Regions from separate parts of the Paenibacillus sp. FSL H8-0332 genome, predicted to be linked through region 1. Evidence: riboswitches for the same ligand, from Rfam matches in the RefSeq annotation. Region 1 holds a riboswitch; the other holds the start of a gene.
What was found. Region 1 has a riboswitch for S-adenosylmethionine ahead of metA (homoserine O-succinyltransferase). Riboswitches for the same ligand answer to the same signal wherever they lie in the genome.
Positions count from the first base shown of each region.

Region 1 (6,273 bases):
GGCAGATTCGGATTCGTACCGCCCTGCATCAGAATTTCGGTTCCGTTTACGCTCATGGTCTCAGCAATCTTCTGATAGATTGTCTCATCGGGAAGCACATAGCCTTCCTCCGAACCGGGTCTGCGGTAGAAGGCGCAGAAGCGGCAATATACATCACATACATTAGTGTAGTTAATGTTGCGGCCGATGACGAATGTCGTCACAGGCTCCGGGTGCCAGCGCTTCATAATAATATCTGCAGCAGCGCCCATCTTCTCAATTTCATTGCTCTCGAACAACGTGATCGTGTCTTCCAGTTGAAGACGCTCACCCTTAAGTGTCTTATCCAGAATAAGGTCAATTGCACTCACCGTTGACGGCCTCCTCTTAATCTATGAAGTAGTATAGATAAATTTAATTTGAAGTAAAATACTCGTTCTCCCATCGTATCACAATCAGCTGTCCTTGAGAAATGTTTCGCTGCGCAGGACTGATAATTGCCCTTGTCCCAGGCAAAATTAAACAGCAGCGCCCGAAGGCACTGCTGCTTGTACGTTCTGCGAATCTTCACATGCCGGGCCAGGTCCGGCGCATTGCCTTATTCCAGCTCACTCCGGGCGGCCTCCAGGGCCTGCCTTAGATCGGCGATCAGATCATCTACATGCTCTATGCCGACCGAGAACCGCAGTAGGCGATCATCCACGCCGACCGCATCGCGGATTTCAGCCGGAATATCGGCGTGGGTCTGTATCGCCGGATAGGTCATAAGCGATTCAACACCGCCCAGACTCTCGGCGAAGGCGATCAGCTTAATGTGGCGGAGCAGCGGCTCCACATAGCTGACCTCTTTTACCTTGAAGGAGAAGATTCCCGTGTTGCCGCTGGACTGGCGGTTCTGAATGGCATAGCCCGGATGGTCCGGCAGGCCCGGGTGGAAGACCTCGGCAATAGCCGGATGCTCCTGCAGATAACGGGCAATGGCGAGGGCGTTGCTCTCATGCCGCTCCATGCGCAGGGCGAGGGTCTTCATGCCTTTCATCAGCTGGTAGCTGTCATTCGGTGCGAGAACCGCGCCCAGGGAGTTATGCAGGATGGCCATTTCAGCCGACAATTCTGCGCCCTTGGTCACAATCAGCCCCGCCAGCACATCGTTATGCCCGCCCAGATACTTGGTCGCACTGTGAACCACGATATCTGCCCCAAGCTCCAGCGGGCGCTGGAAGAACGGAGTCAACAGCGTATTGTCCACAATCGTGAGCAGCCCGTGACGGCGGGCCCAGGTACATACCGCTTCGACATCCGTAATCATCATCAGCGGATTGGTCGGCGTCTCAATGAATACAGCTTTCGTGCCCGGCTGGCGGGCCGCTTCGAGACCCTCCAGATCATTCGTATCTACATAGGAGGCGCTGATGCCGTATTTGGAGAGAATTCGTTCCAGCAGCCGGTAGGTTCCGCCGTACAGGTCGAGCGATACAATAAGATGATCCCCTTGTCCAAACAAGGTGAACACAGTAGTCAGTGCAGCCATACCGGAAGCGCAGGCGAAGCCGGCATCCCCGGATTCCAGGGCCGCTGCCGCTTCTTCGAGTACAGAACGGGTAGGATTTTTGGTGCGGATGTAGTCAAAGCCTGTGCTCTGTCCAAGTCTCGGGTGACGGAAGGCCGTCGCATGATAAATCGGGTAATTAATGGCCCCGGTAGCGGGGTCCTCCATCGAACCCATCTGTGCCAGTCTGCTCTCAATTCTCAGTTTCTCGTCCATCTCCATTGCCTCCTAAAAGTTTGGTAAAGCGTACACAACCTGATCATTCTTCGGGTTAAACTCGCTTCCAAAGCACCCGGCTATGTGTATGCACCTGATTAATTGCTTCTATAATAATAAGTCAACCTCTTAGATAAATGCCCCGATATCGTAAGGAGTCTCCTGGTATACATAGTAATTGAGCCAATTAGCGAATAATAAGTTAGCATGGGCGCGCCAGACTGCCGGCGGTGTACGGGTAGGATCATCCTTGGGATAATAGTGCTTCGGCAGGGCAACCTCCATCCCCTTGGCGATATCCCGGTCATACTCCCATTTCAGCGAGAAGGGATCATACTCCGAATGTCCGGTGACAAAAATCTGCTTCCCGTCATGCGTAGCCACCAGGTACACCCCGGCTTCCTCGGATTCTGCCAGAATCTGCAGCTCCGGGTTCTGCTCAATATCTTCACGGGAGACGTCGGTATGGCGGGAATGCGGCACATGGAACACTTCATCGAAGCCGCGCAGCAGCTTGACATTATTATGGCTAATCGTATGCGGAAACACTCCGAAGCATTTGTCCGGCAGACTCACCTTGCGCACGCCGAAGTGATGATACAGCCCTGCCTGCGCGGCCCAACAGATGTGCATCGTCGAGGTTACATTCTGCTTGCTCCACTCAAAAATCACTTTCAGCTCTTCCCAGTAGTTGACATCCTCGAACTCCAGTTGTTCTACGGGAGCGCCCGTTACAATCAAGCCGTCGAACCGGCGGTGGCTGATCTCATCAAAGGTTTTGTAAAAGCTCTTCAAATGCTCAGCCGAAGTATTCTTCGACGTATGGGAGCTGGGATGCAGCAGGACAACATCCACCTGAAGCGGGGAATTCCCGATAAGGCGCAGCAGCTGTGTCTCCGTAGTTTCTTTGGTTGGCATCAGATTCAGGATGGCGATTCGAAGGGGACGAATATCCTGATGGAAGGCCTGGCTTTCATCCATTACAAAAATATTCTCACCGGATAACACTTCTTTGGCCGGCAGGCTGTCGGGAATTTTGATAGGCATTGCTGTTCACTCCTTAACTGAAATGGGGTTCCACTTGGTGGTTAATACTGAGGCAGGGTAGCGAAAAAAGACCTTTCCCGGGCGAGAAAGGTCATATCATGCAGTCATATGCGCCTCTCTCATCTGCCAGAGAACTTCCGCCGGACGAATAACGCCCTGCAAAGCTTCCGCAAGAATTAGCACCGTGCGTTCACACGCCGGTTGCCGGGTTTCATCGGGCTAGTCCCTCCACCTGCTCTTGATAAGATTTAGCTGTATTCAGTTAAATAACCTTGAAGCATCCGAAAGATGCTTTTTCTTAAATTTCACTTTAAATCATGAACCTCCTTTTCGTCAAGTCCATACAATGCTGAAGGGGCCTTATGACAGAAAACAATTTCTCTTGTAAGAGCCATATCCCGGCGTTATACTAGACAAGTGTTTCAAACCCAAAACGGCGAAAAGAAGAGGTGAGAGAAAATGGAAGGCGACCCGGGCTCGCGAATAAGCGTGCAGAATGAACAACCACACAGGATTAACATCAGCTTGCCGGCGGCGGGAGCCCTTTTTCTTCATGCTCTCGGACCGTCTTTTGGCCTTCATCCATGATTGTACCACCGGCCAAGCTGATTTTTTTCCGTGTGCTGAAATTAGCATACCCCTGGAGAAGACCAGGGACATAAGGAGTGAATCAGATGAAAATCCGGCTGGTAAATGCAGGGGTTTTTACGCCTATTGACAATATTGAAGAAACTTTAACCGCCCCTGCCGAGGGGTTCTACTGGATTGATGCGGATGTGGAAGACCTTGTAGAGCTTCAGCCTATATACGGCCTGCATGATCTGGCTGTGGAAGACTGTCTAAGTGAAGAGGATCAGCGTCCGAAGCTGGAGATTTATGAGAGTCATTATTTCATCGTGGTGAACAGCATCCGGTTCGATGATGAGGAAATTTTCCTCCGTGCGCTCAACGTATTCCTTGGCAGACATTTCATTATTACCGTTACGAAGCAGAAGATCCATGAGCTGCGTGTCCTGAAGCCCGTACTGTGGGAGCAGGAGGTCAATACGCCTGACCGCTTCCTGTATCTGCTGATCGACCTCGTTGTCGACAACTTCTTCTCGGTCGGTGACCGGATTGAAGCGCGGATTGAGAAGCTGGAGGAAGACATCCTCATGCATACCAAGAAATCGCATCTGAGTGAGATCATCGGTCTGCGCAGTGAGATTCTCTGGCTGAAGAAGATGCTCGGCCCGCAGAAGGAAGTTATCAACACGCTCAACAAAAAGGATCTTCGCCTGATTGACGATCAGCTGCAGAAGTATTTCAGCGATATCTACGAGAATGCGGTAAAGATCTCTGAAACCTTCGAAACGTACCGCGATCTCATGGGCAACTTACGTGAAGCTTATCAGTCCAGTATTGCTAACCGCGCCAATGAAATCATGAGAGTATTTACAGCGATTACTACCATATTCATGCCGCTGACCGTGATTACCGGGATCTACGGCATGAACTTTGACAATATACCGGAGATTCACACCGAGTACGGCTACTATGGCGTCATTGCCGTCATGGTGACGTTAGGCTGCGGAATGCTCATTATCTTCCGTAAGAAGGAGTGGCTATGAAGCAGAGCGGACGAATACGAAGGACGAAGGCACCGTATACCCGGCTATTCCGGGACTCGGAGAGCCTTCGTCTTTTTGATATGTCACCGTTATGTAATGCGTCTGCGCGCTGCCCAGGAGTTCAGGTCATCAGGACCGCCGGATTGAAGCTGATGCAGGCCGTCACCCCTCAATAATTATTGAGGCGTGACCATCCCTACCACCGCCGGATGCTCACGCCGGAAACGGATGCGGATCAGCCGCAGGCGTTCGTAATACAGATCGAGTCCGTCAGCAGGAACGAAGTTGTCGCCGTAAGCTTTGTAGAGGACAGGCTTCAGGAAGTTGTCGCCGATCAGTTCATAGGCGGTCCAAATATTGTTCTGTTCTTCGGGGCTCACTTCGCTCAGCTCCAGGGCAATGAGCTTCTCGGCCGAGTAGCCGTCCTTCTCCAGCTCCTCTACCACTTCAAGCACTTCACGGCGGGAAACTCCGCTAAGCACTCTAAGCTGCTCCATCCCTTGATCCTCTTCGATCCCTTGTAACAGAACACGCCGCAGTCTCAGCCGCTCCAGCTGCTTCTTGTACTTAAGCTCCTTCTGCTTATAATGCCAGGATACAAAGCTCTCTTCGTCAATGGCATGATTCACCCAGCTTAGCGGAAAATCATGCTCACGCTCAGCCGCCGCGGTGATGCTGAGCCAGTCCGCTCCATATTGTGAGGCTTTGCCTTCACCGACACCCGGAAGCTGCAGCAGCTCCTCCTCCGTGCGGGGAAGAAACGCGCTGATCATGCGCAGCAGACGGTTGCTGGCCAGGATATAAGGTGCCTTCCGTTCGCTGGAGGCCTTCCCTCTGCGCCAGGAGCATAGCTCCTCGAAGATGGCTTCATTCCCGTATTGCTCACTGTAATACTGCAGCTTAAGCTGCTCCTGGCTGCGGCTGCTGAGGTTATCCTCGTCATGAAATACCCCGTCAATCAGCGGGCGGTAGCCATCCCCCATCTTCACGGCAAGCTCGTGCCGGTATACACAGAGCATCTCATTCCATGATCCGCCTTCATACCACAGGCTGTCGCCCGTCTCTTGTTCGCCGGAGAAATCACGCCAGCCAAGACGCCACTGCCCCTCTTCCTCTCCAATCCACAGCTGGGCAAAAACCTCCCCGTCCACTCCTGATCTTCTGCACAAACGGTTCATAAATACGATCTGCATATGAATCCCTACTTTCGTCGTCTTACAGTACGCATGATATTTGAACGCAAAAAAAGCACCTCTCCCACGAAATTCGTGAAAGAGGTGCTTCCTCTTAAATGCTATACTGTTAAAACCTAGAATACCATATATTACGAAACAGTCAATGTCTTTTTGACAGGAGATCCTACTTGCGGTCCAAAGCCAGCTTGGCCAGACCCAGTGCACCCGACAGACCGGCGTTATCTCCAAGCTGCGGAGACACAATATAGCTGCCAATCTCTTCATTGAGCGCCGGATGCTGCACATATCCGCCGAGCAGCTCCTGCAGCTTGGCATGGATCAGCGGGAAAAGCTGGCTCTGCTTCATCACACCGCCGCCCATTACGATCTTCTGCGGAGAGAGGATCAGCACATAGTTCATAAGCGCATGGGCCAGATAGTGGGCCTCCATCGCCCAGGCCGGATGATCCGCAGACAGCTCGCCCGCCGGCTTACCCCAGCGCTTGCCGATGGCCGGACCCGCTGCCAGACCCTCCAGGCAATCGCCGTGATAAGGGCAGAAGCCTTCGTAGTGGTCCTCGGGATGACGACGGACCAGAATATGGCCCATCTCCGGGTGGGACAGCCCGTGAACCAGCTTCCCGCCCACCACAGCACCGGCACCAATCCCGGTACCTACCGTGATATAGAGGCAGCT
Region 1 is NZ_CP150145.1:1,673,492-1,679,764, reverse strand. It holds gene mqnC (cyclic dehypoxanthinyl futalosine synthase) at 1-350, opposite strand, end outside; gene NST43_RS07215 (aminotransferase class I/II-fold pyridoxal phosphate-dependent enzyme) at 578-1,744, opposite strand; gene metA (homoserine O-succinyltransferase) at 1,874-2,791, opposite strand; SAM riboswitch class I at 2,908-3,039, opposite strand; gene corA (magnesium/cobalt transporter CorA) at 3,466-4,401, shown strand; gene NST43_RS07200 (HRDC domain-containing protein) at 4,578-5,594, opposite strand; gene NST43_RS07195 (ROK family protein) at 5,761-6,273, opposite strand, start outside.

Region 2 (6,273 bases), 3.3 Mb from region 1:
GGTGTATGACGACAGCACCACAGGCATCCACTGGCAGATTCATAAGGGCGGCGGCTTCCATCATTCGCAGGCAGAGCTTCTCGGCGAGACCCTGCCGGTGTCTGTCTTCATCGGCGGACCGCCGGCCCTGATTGCTGCGGCAGTGGCACCGGTTCCGGAACGGATTCCAGAGCTGCTGCTGGCCTCGCTGATGCTGGGCGGCAAGCTCCCCATGGTGAAGGACCCCTTGGGCGGGCACCAGATTCCGGCCGAGGCGGAGTTCTCCATCCGGGGGCGTGTGTCTCCGCTGGAGCGGAGAGCGGAAGGGCCGTATGGCAGCCAGTCCGGCTACTATTCCATGCAGCATGATTTCCCGGTCATGCATGTTCAACGGATGTGGCACCGCAAGGATGCCATCTTCCCGGCGACCATCACCGGCAAGCCGCGCCAGGAAGACTATTATCTGAAGGATTATTTGCAGCGGCTGCTCGCTCCGGCCTATCCTCTGCTGATTCCTTCGGTCAAAGCCTTATGGTCCTACTCCGAATCGGGTTCACATTCACTGACTTCAGCGGTTGTGAGGGAAAGCTATCCGCGTGAGTATATGGTGTCAGCGTTTCGTATTTTGGGGGAAGGCCAGCTCTCCTTAACCAAATTCCTGCTGCTGACAAATGTTCAGGTGGAGCTGACCGATTTCCCTAAGCTGCTCGAAACGGTGCTTGAGCGCTTCAACCCGCAATCGGATCTGACGATCTTTGCCAATACCTCCATGGATACGCTGGATTATACCGGCCGCAAGCTGAATCACGGCAGCAAAGCGGTGCTGGCGGGCCTCGGCAGTCCGGTCCGTCAGCTGCCAAGGACGTATACAGAGGGTCTGCTTCCATCAATCACCGCCGCTGTGCCTTATTGCGGAGGATGTTTAGCCGTTTCCGGTGCATCCTATGAAGAGGACCCGGAGCTGCCGGAGCGGCTGGTGTCTGTCTTCAAGGAGAGGGAGACCGCCTGGCCGCTGATTGTGCTGGTCGATCAGGCGGAAGAAGCGGTAAGCACGCAGACCTCATTCCTGTGGAGCGTATTCACCCGCTTCAATCCGGCGGATGATATCTATTCGGCGGCCCAGGTACACCGCGGCACTGTCAGCTATACGCTGCCGATCATTATAGATGCCCGGATGAAGCCGGGATACCCGGAGGAGCTGGCTCCGAGCGAGGATATTGCAAAGCGGGTAGACCGCAACTGGAACCGTTATTTTCCTCTAGTGTAAAAGTGAACTTTAAGGAGGGTCAAAATATGCTGCGGACATTATTGGGAGAGCCGCCCCGCGTGAATAGCGGTGTGCTGGCTGAAGCTATGGAGTCCATGGCGAAGGCTGCCTCCATGCTGCGCAAGGAGATGGCGGCACATGAAGACCATGACCATGAATACCGCAAACTGGAAATCTGGACGCGCGGCCTGATCTCCTCCCTGGATGAGCTGGAGCAGAGCTGGTTCGCAGCCGCCTTTTTCCGAAAGTCAGTGGTTGCCGGTTATATGGATGATATGTCGTCCACCGAGCAGGGGGAGTACGCCAGATATGTGTATTTCTATAAGGATGGCTTCATTCGTGTCTTCTCGCTGCTGGACAAGCTGGGCACGGTGCTGAATAATCTGTACAATCTCAATACCGCCAAGGTGAAGGTGCATTTCTCTTACTTCACGGTGCTGCGGCAATTTCAGCTGCTTCAGGCGCACCATCCGCTGGCGGACGAACTGGAGCGAATCAGGAACTCCTACCGGGAGCCGGTAGAGAATCTGCGCAAGCGGCGCAACGCTGAGATCCATTACATGAACGCGGAGATGACGGACGATCTCTGGCAGCGTCACCAGGGACTGCATGACAAGATTCGTCTGGAGGATCTCGACAGCCATCTGGAGGATTTGAAGCAGAGCCTGGAGATGGTATGCCAATCTCTGGCTGCCGCATACAGGTACGGTAACGAACAATGGCACAAGAATAAAGCGGCCCCAGACCTGAAATCCGGACATGCCCGTTCGTAAAAACTTACCTTTGACAAAAAACTCGAAACTGAATATACTTAGGCATACATTAACTTCTGACAGGATACGGAATATATAACTTCATACTTTTATCTTATCGAGAGCGGCGGAGGGATAGGCCCGATGAAGCCCGGCAACCGGTTTGAATACAGCTAAGTGCTGCATCCAAATGTCATGGTGCTAATTCCTACAATGCCTTCAATTCGGGGTATTTGGCAGATGAGAAGGCATTGTCATTATACACACAGGGCCTCTTGCGATCTGCACGGATCGTAAGGGGTCTTTTTTGCAATGAGGGAAGCTAGAACAGAAGGGGGACGCAGCGGTTGATAGAATTGAAGGATATAACCAAAGTGTACGGCAAAGGCAGTAAGCAGGCAACTGCACTTTCTGCGCTGAGCCTGTCGATTAAGAAGGGTGAAATCTTCGGGGTGATCGGTCACTCCGGGGCCGGCAAAAGCACGCTGATCCGCTGCATTAATCTGCTGGAGCGCCCGACTGCGGGCGAGGTGTGGGTGGACGGTGTGGAGCTGACAGCGCTCAGCCAGGGACAGCTGCAGGAGCAGCGGCGCAAGATCGGGATGATATTTCAGCATTTCAATCTGCTCTCATCGGCTACAGTCTATGATAATATCGCGTTTCCGCTGCGGCTGATCGGAGCTGGAAGAACCGAGATTGAACAAAAGGTCAAGGAGCTGCTCGCCTTGGTCGGACTGGAGGAGCACTGGAATAAGTACCCGGCCCAGCTATCCGGCGGACAGAAGCAGCGTGTCGGGATTGCCCGGGCGCTGGCGAGTGATCCGGACGTTCTGTTATGCGATGAAGCGACCTCGGCGCTTGACCCGCAGACGACAGACTCCATTCTGCACCTGCTGATGGATATCAACAGCAAATTTCATTTGACCATCGTGCTGATTACCCATGAAATGCATGTGATTCAGAGCATCTGCGACCGCGTTGCCGTGATTCATGGCGGAGGAATTGTGGAGCAGGGTGAAGTGGCCCAGGTATTTCTGAAGCCGAAGCATGAGGTTACCAAAGAATTCATCCGCAGTGAGACTCAGTCGGGCGGACCGCTCCGGCAGGCGATTGATGCTGTACAGCCAGGCTATACGAAGTCGGTAAAGATCACTTTTCTCGGGCAAAAGACTTACGGGTCCACGCTCTCCCAGGTAGTTCAGAGAACCGGGGTTCATTTCGCCATTCTCCATGGCACCATCTCAACGATCAAGGATGTTCCTTACGGGCAGCTGATCGTCCGGTTCGAGGGACCTGCCGATGCTGTTGAAGTCACGCTCACGGAGTTAGTAGCGCAGGGTCTTGATGTGGAGGTGATTTCCTGATGGGCGGACTGGATTTTAATAAGATTGATTGGGCAGAAATGCTCGATGCAACGGTGGCTACACTTAACATGGTTGTTATTTCAGGAATATTCACAATTATCCTTGGTTTACCGCTCGGAATTATGCTATATTTATGGGGTGGATCAAATAACGTTATTATCAGAGGTGTTTACTCGGTATTATCGTTCATCGTAAATATCCTGCGTTCCGTTCCGTTTATCATTCTAATGGTCGCCCTGATTCCGCTCAGCAAGATCATTATGGGCACCTCCATCGGTGTGCGTGGAACCATTCTGGCACTGGTGATCGGTGCGGCTCCCTTTTTCGCCAGACTGGTGGAAACGGCGCTGCGGGAGGTTGACCGGGGAATTATTGAAGCAGCGCAGGGTATGGGGGCATCCACCGGGCAGATCGTCATGCGCGTCTTGCTGCCGGAGGCTCGTCCGGGCTTGCTTGCCGGAATAACCATTACTATAGTGACCATTGTCTCGTATACTGCCATGGCGGGATTTATTGGCGGCGGCGGCCTGGGAGACCTGGCGATCCGTTACGGATATTATCGTTATGAGAAGGAAGTCATGATTATCTCAGTAGCTCTGATAGTGATACTGGTGCAGCTGCTGCAAATGGCCGGTGACCGGCTGGTAAGACATTTTACACGGAAATAAGGTACGTCCACATATAGCCTTATTCAATAAACCATATGGATTAGAGGGGGATTTACAGATGAAAAAAGTACTGCTTACATTCTTCAGCCTGACCTTGGTATTGGTGCTTGCCGCTTGCGGAAACAACAAGGCGAATAACGCCACGAGCTCTGCTGCGACAAAGGCACCTACAGAAGCGGCTGCTACAGAGCCTGCTGCCGACCCGGTAACCCTGGTAATTGGTGCTTCTGCTGTACCACATGCGGAAATCCTCAAAGCGATTGCCCCGCAGCTTGAAGCCCAAGGCATTAAGCTGGAGATCAAAGAATTCTCGGATTATATCCTGCCCAATACACAGCTTGCTGAGAAGCAGCTCGATGCGAACTTCTTCCAGCACAAGCCTTATCTCGATGATCAGAACACCAAGAACGGTACGGATCTCGTATCTGTAACTGCTGTTCATGTAGAGCCATTTGGTGCCTATTCCAAAAAGATCAAATCGATCGACGAATTGGCAGAAGGTGCCAAGGTTGCGATTCCGAATGATGCGACGAACGGAGGCCGGGCCTTGATTCTGCTGGCGAAGAACGGTCTGATCAAGCTGAAGGATGATACGGATATTGCTTCCACCAAAGCGGATATCACAGAGAACGCTAAGAAGCTGGATATCATTGAGCTGGATGCAGCCATGCTGCCCCGTCAGCTGGATGAAGTGGACCTGGCGCTGATTAACACCAACTTCGCACTGGATGCCAAGCTGTCTCCAACGAAGGATGCGTTGTTCATTGAAGGCGGAGATTCTCCATATGCCAACCTGCTGGTAGCCCGTCCTGACAATAAGGACTCCGATGCGATCCAGAAGCTGGCAGCAGCGCTGACTTCCCCGGAAGCGAAGGCGTTCATCGAGAAGCAGTATGAAGGTGCGATTGTTCCGGCATTCTAAGCTTAAGCTTAGGGAAGCTGAATAATCCTAAGAAGACCAGAAGAAGCCCGGTAGCCGGAGATGGCTGGCGGAGCGGCTTCTGGTTTTTTTTTGAAATAGCCAGAAGGTTGATCCTACAGGCGAAATCCACTATAATAAAAAAAATCCCGGCCTCTTAGCGGAGGCCGGGATGGTTATGAAACGGGATTAGAATACCTGAACGACTTCTTCCACGCCTTCTACTTCTTCAATCAGGGCGCGTTCGATCCCGGCTTTTAGCGTGATCGTGGAGCTTGGGCAACTGCCGCATGCACCCATAAGCTTCAACTTGACGATGCCGTCTTCAACATCAATCAGTTCCACGTCACCGCCATCGCGCTGCAGGAACGGACGAAGTTTATCGAGCACTTCCAGTACTTCATCATACATGGTTGCGCTTTGTACGTTCTCACTCATTTCTCAATCACTCCTTTCGTATGTTTATTATAGTACAAAAAGTTAAAAAATAAAATGGTTAAGGCAGAATAGGGAGATCATCATGAGACCAATTATAGAATTCTGTGCCAGCAACATCGGCCACGGCACTGAACCGCTCAAGCTTAAGCTGGAACAAAACCCTGAATATGATGTAGTGGAGTACGGCTGTCTGAACAACTGCGGAGAGTGTTACCTCCAGCCGTTCGCCATGGTTGATGGCGAGATCATTGAAGCCGATTCCCCCGCTGCTCTGGAAGAGGCTATTGAAGCCGCTATAAGAGAAGCAGAGGCCTGGGACAGCCTGGAGATTGACTAAGCCGGGATTCAAGCCGGGATTATCAGCCGAAATGGCGTTTGGACATCCACAGGACGCCGCTCTTCAGCAGGCGTGGAACCCGGCCCATGACGGAGCGGCGGCCCATCAGGCCGAAGCCGGCATTTTTGCCGAGTGAACCGAGGGTTCCCTTCAGCTTGATCTTATGCAGCTTCGGGGTTTCCTCCCGCCATAGCGCCTGAATAATCTGGCCCACCTGCTCGCCCTGGGCCCCCGCCGCCTGTGCACTGGGCGCAAAGGGCAGGCTGGCACAGTCTCCGATCACATATACCTCCGGATAATCAGCGATATTGTAATATTCCCCCACTATGAGCCTGCCTCCGCGGTCCTTCGGAAGCTCAAGCTGCTGCACGACCTTCACCGGCTGAATGCCGGCAGTCCATACCGTAACATCAGCAGGAATACCCTGGGTGCCATTGAAGATGGCATCCTTTTCTACATGAGAGACCGACACCCCGCCAATCGTCTCCACCTGATGCTCACTGAACCATTCCTCGACATACCTGGACAGCTTGGCCGGAAAAGAAGACA
Region 2 is NZ_CP150145.1:5,881,034-5,887,306, reverse strand. It holds gene NST43_RS25440 (UbiD family decarboxylase) at 1-1,246, shown strand, start outside; gene NST43_RS25435 (Cthe_2314 family HEPN domain-containing protein) at 1,273-2,019, shown strand; SAM riboswitch class I at 2,111-2,245, shown strand; gene NST43_RS25430 (methionine ABC transporter ATP-binding protein) at 2,346-3,362, shown strand; gene NST43_RS25425 (methionine ABC transporter permease) at 3,362-4,030, shown strand; gene NST43_RS25420 (MetQ/NlpA family ABC transporter substrate-binding protein) at 4,089-4,952, shown strand; gene NST43_RS25415 (NifU family protein) at 5,139-5,387, opposite strand; gene NST43_RS25410 (DUF1450 domain-containing protein) at 5,470-5,724, shown strand; gene NST43_RS25405 (NAD(P)/FAD-dependent oxidoreductase) at 5,747-6,273, opposite strand, start outside.
Region 2: linked by a shared signal. The riboswitch ahead of NST43_RS25430 (methionine ABC transporter ATP-binding protein) and the one ahead of metA (homoserine O-succinyltransferase) in region 1 are both predicted to bind S-adenosylmethionine.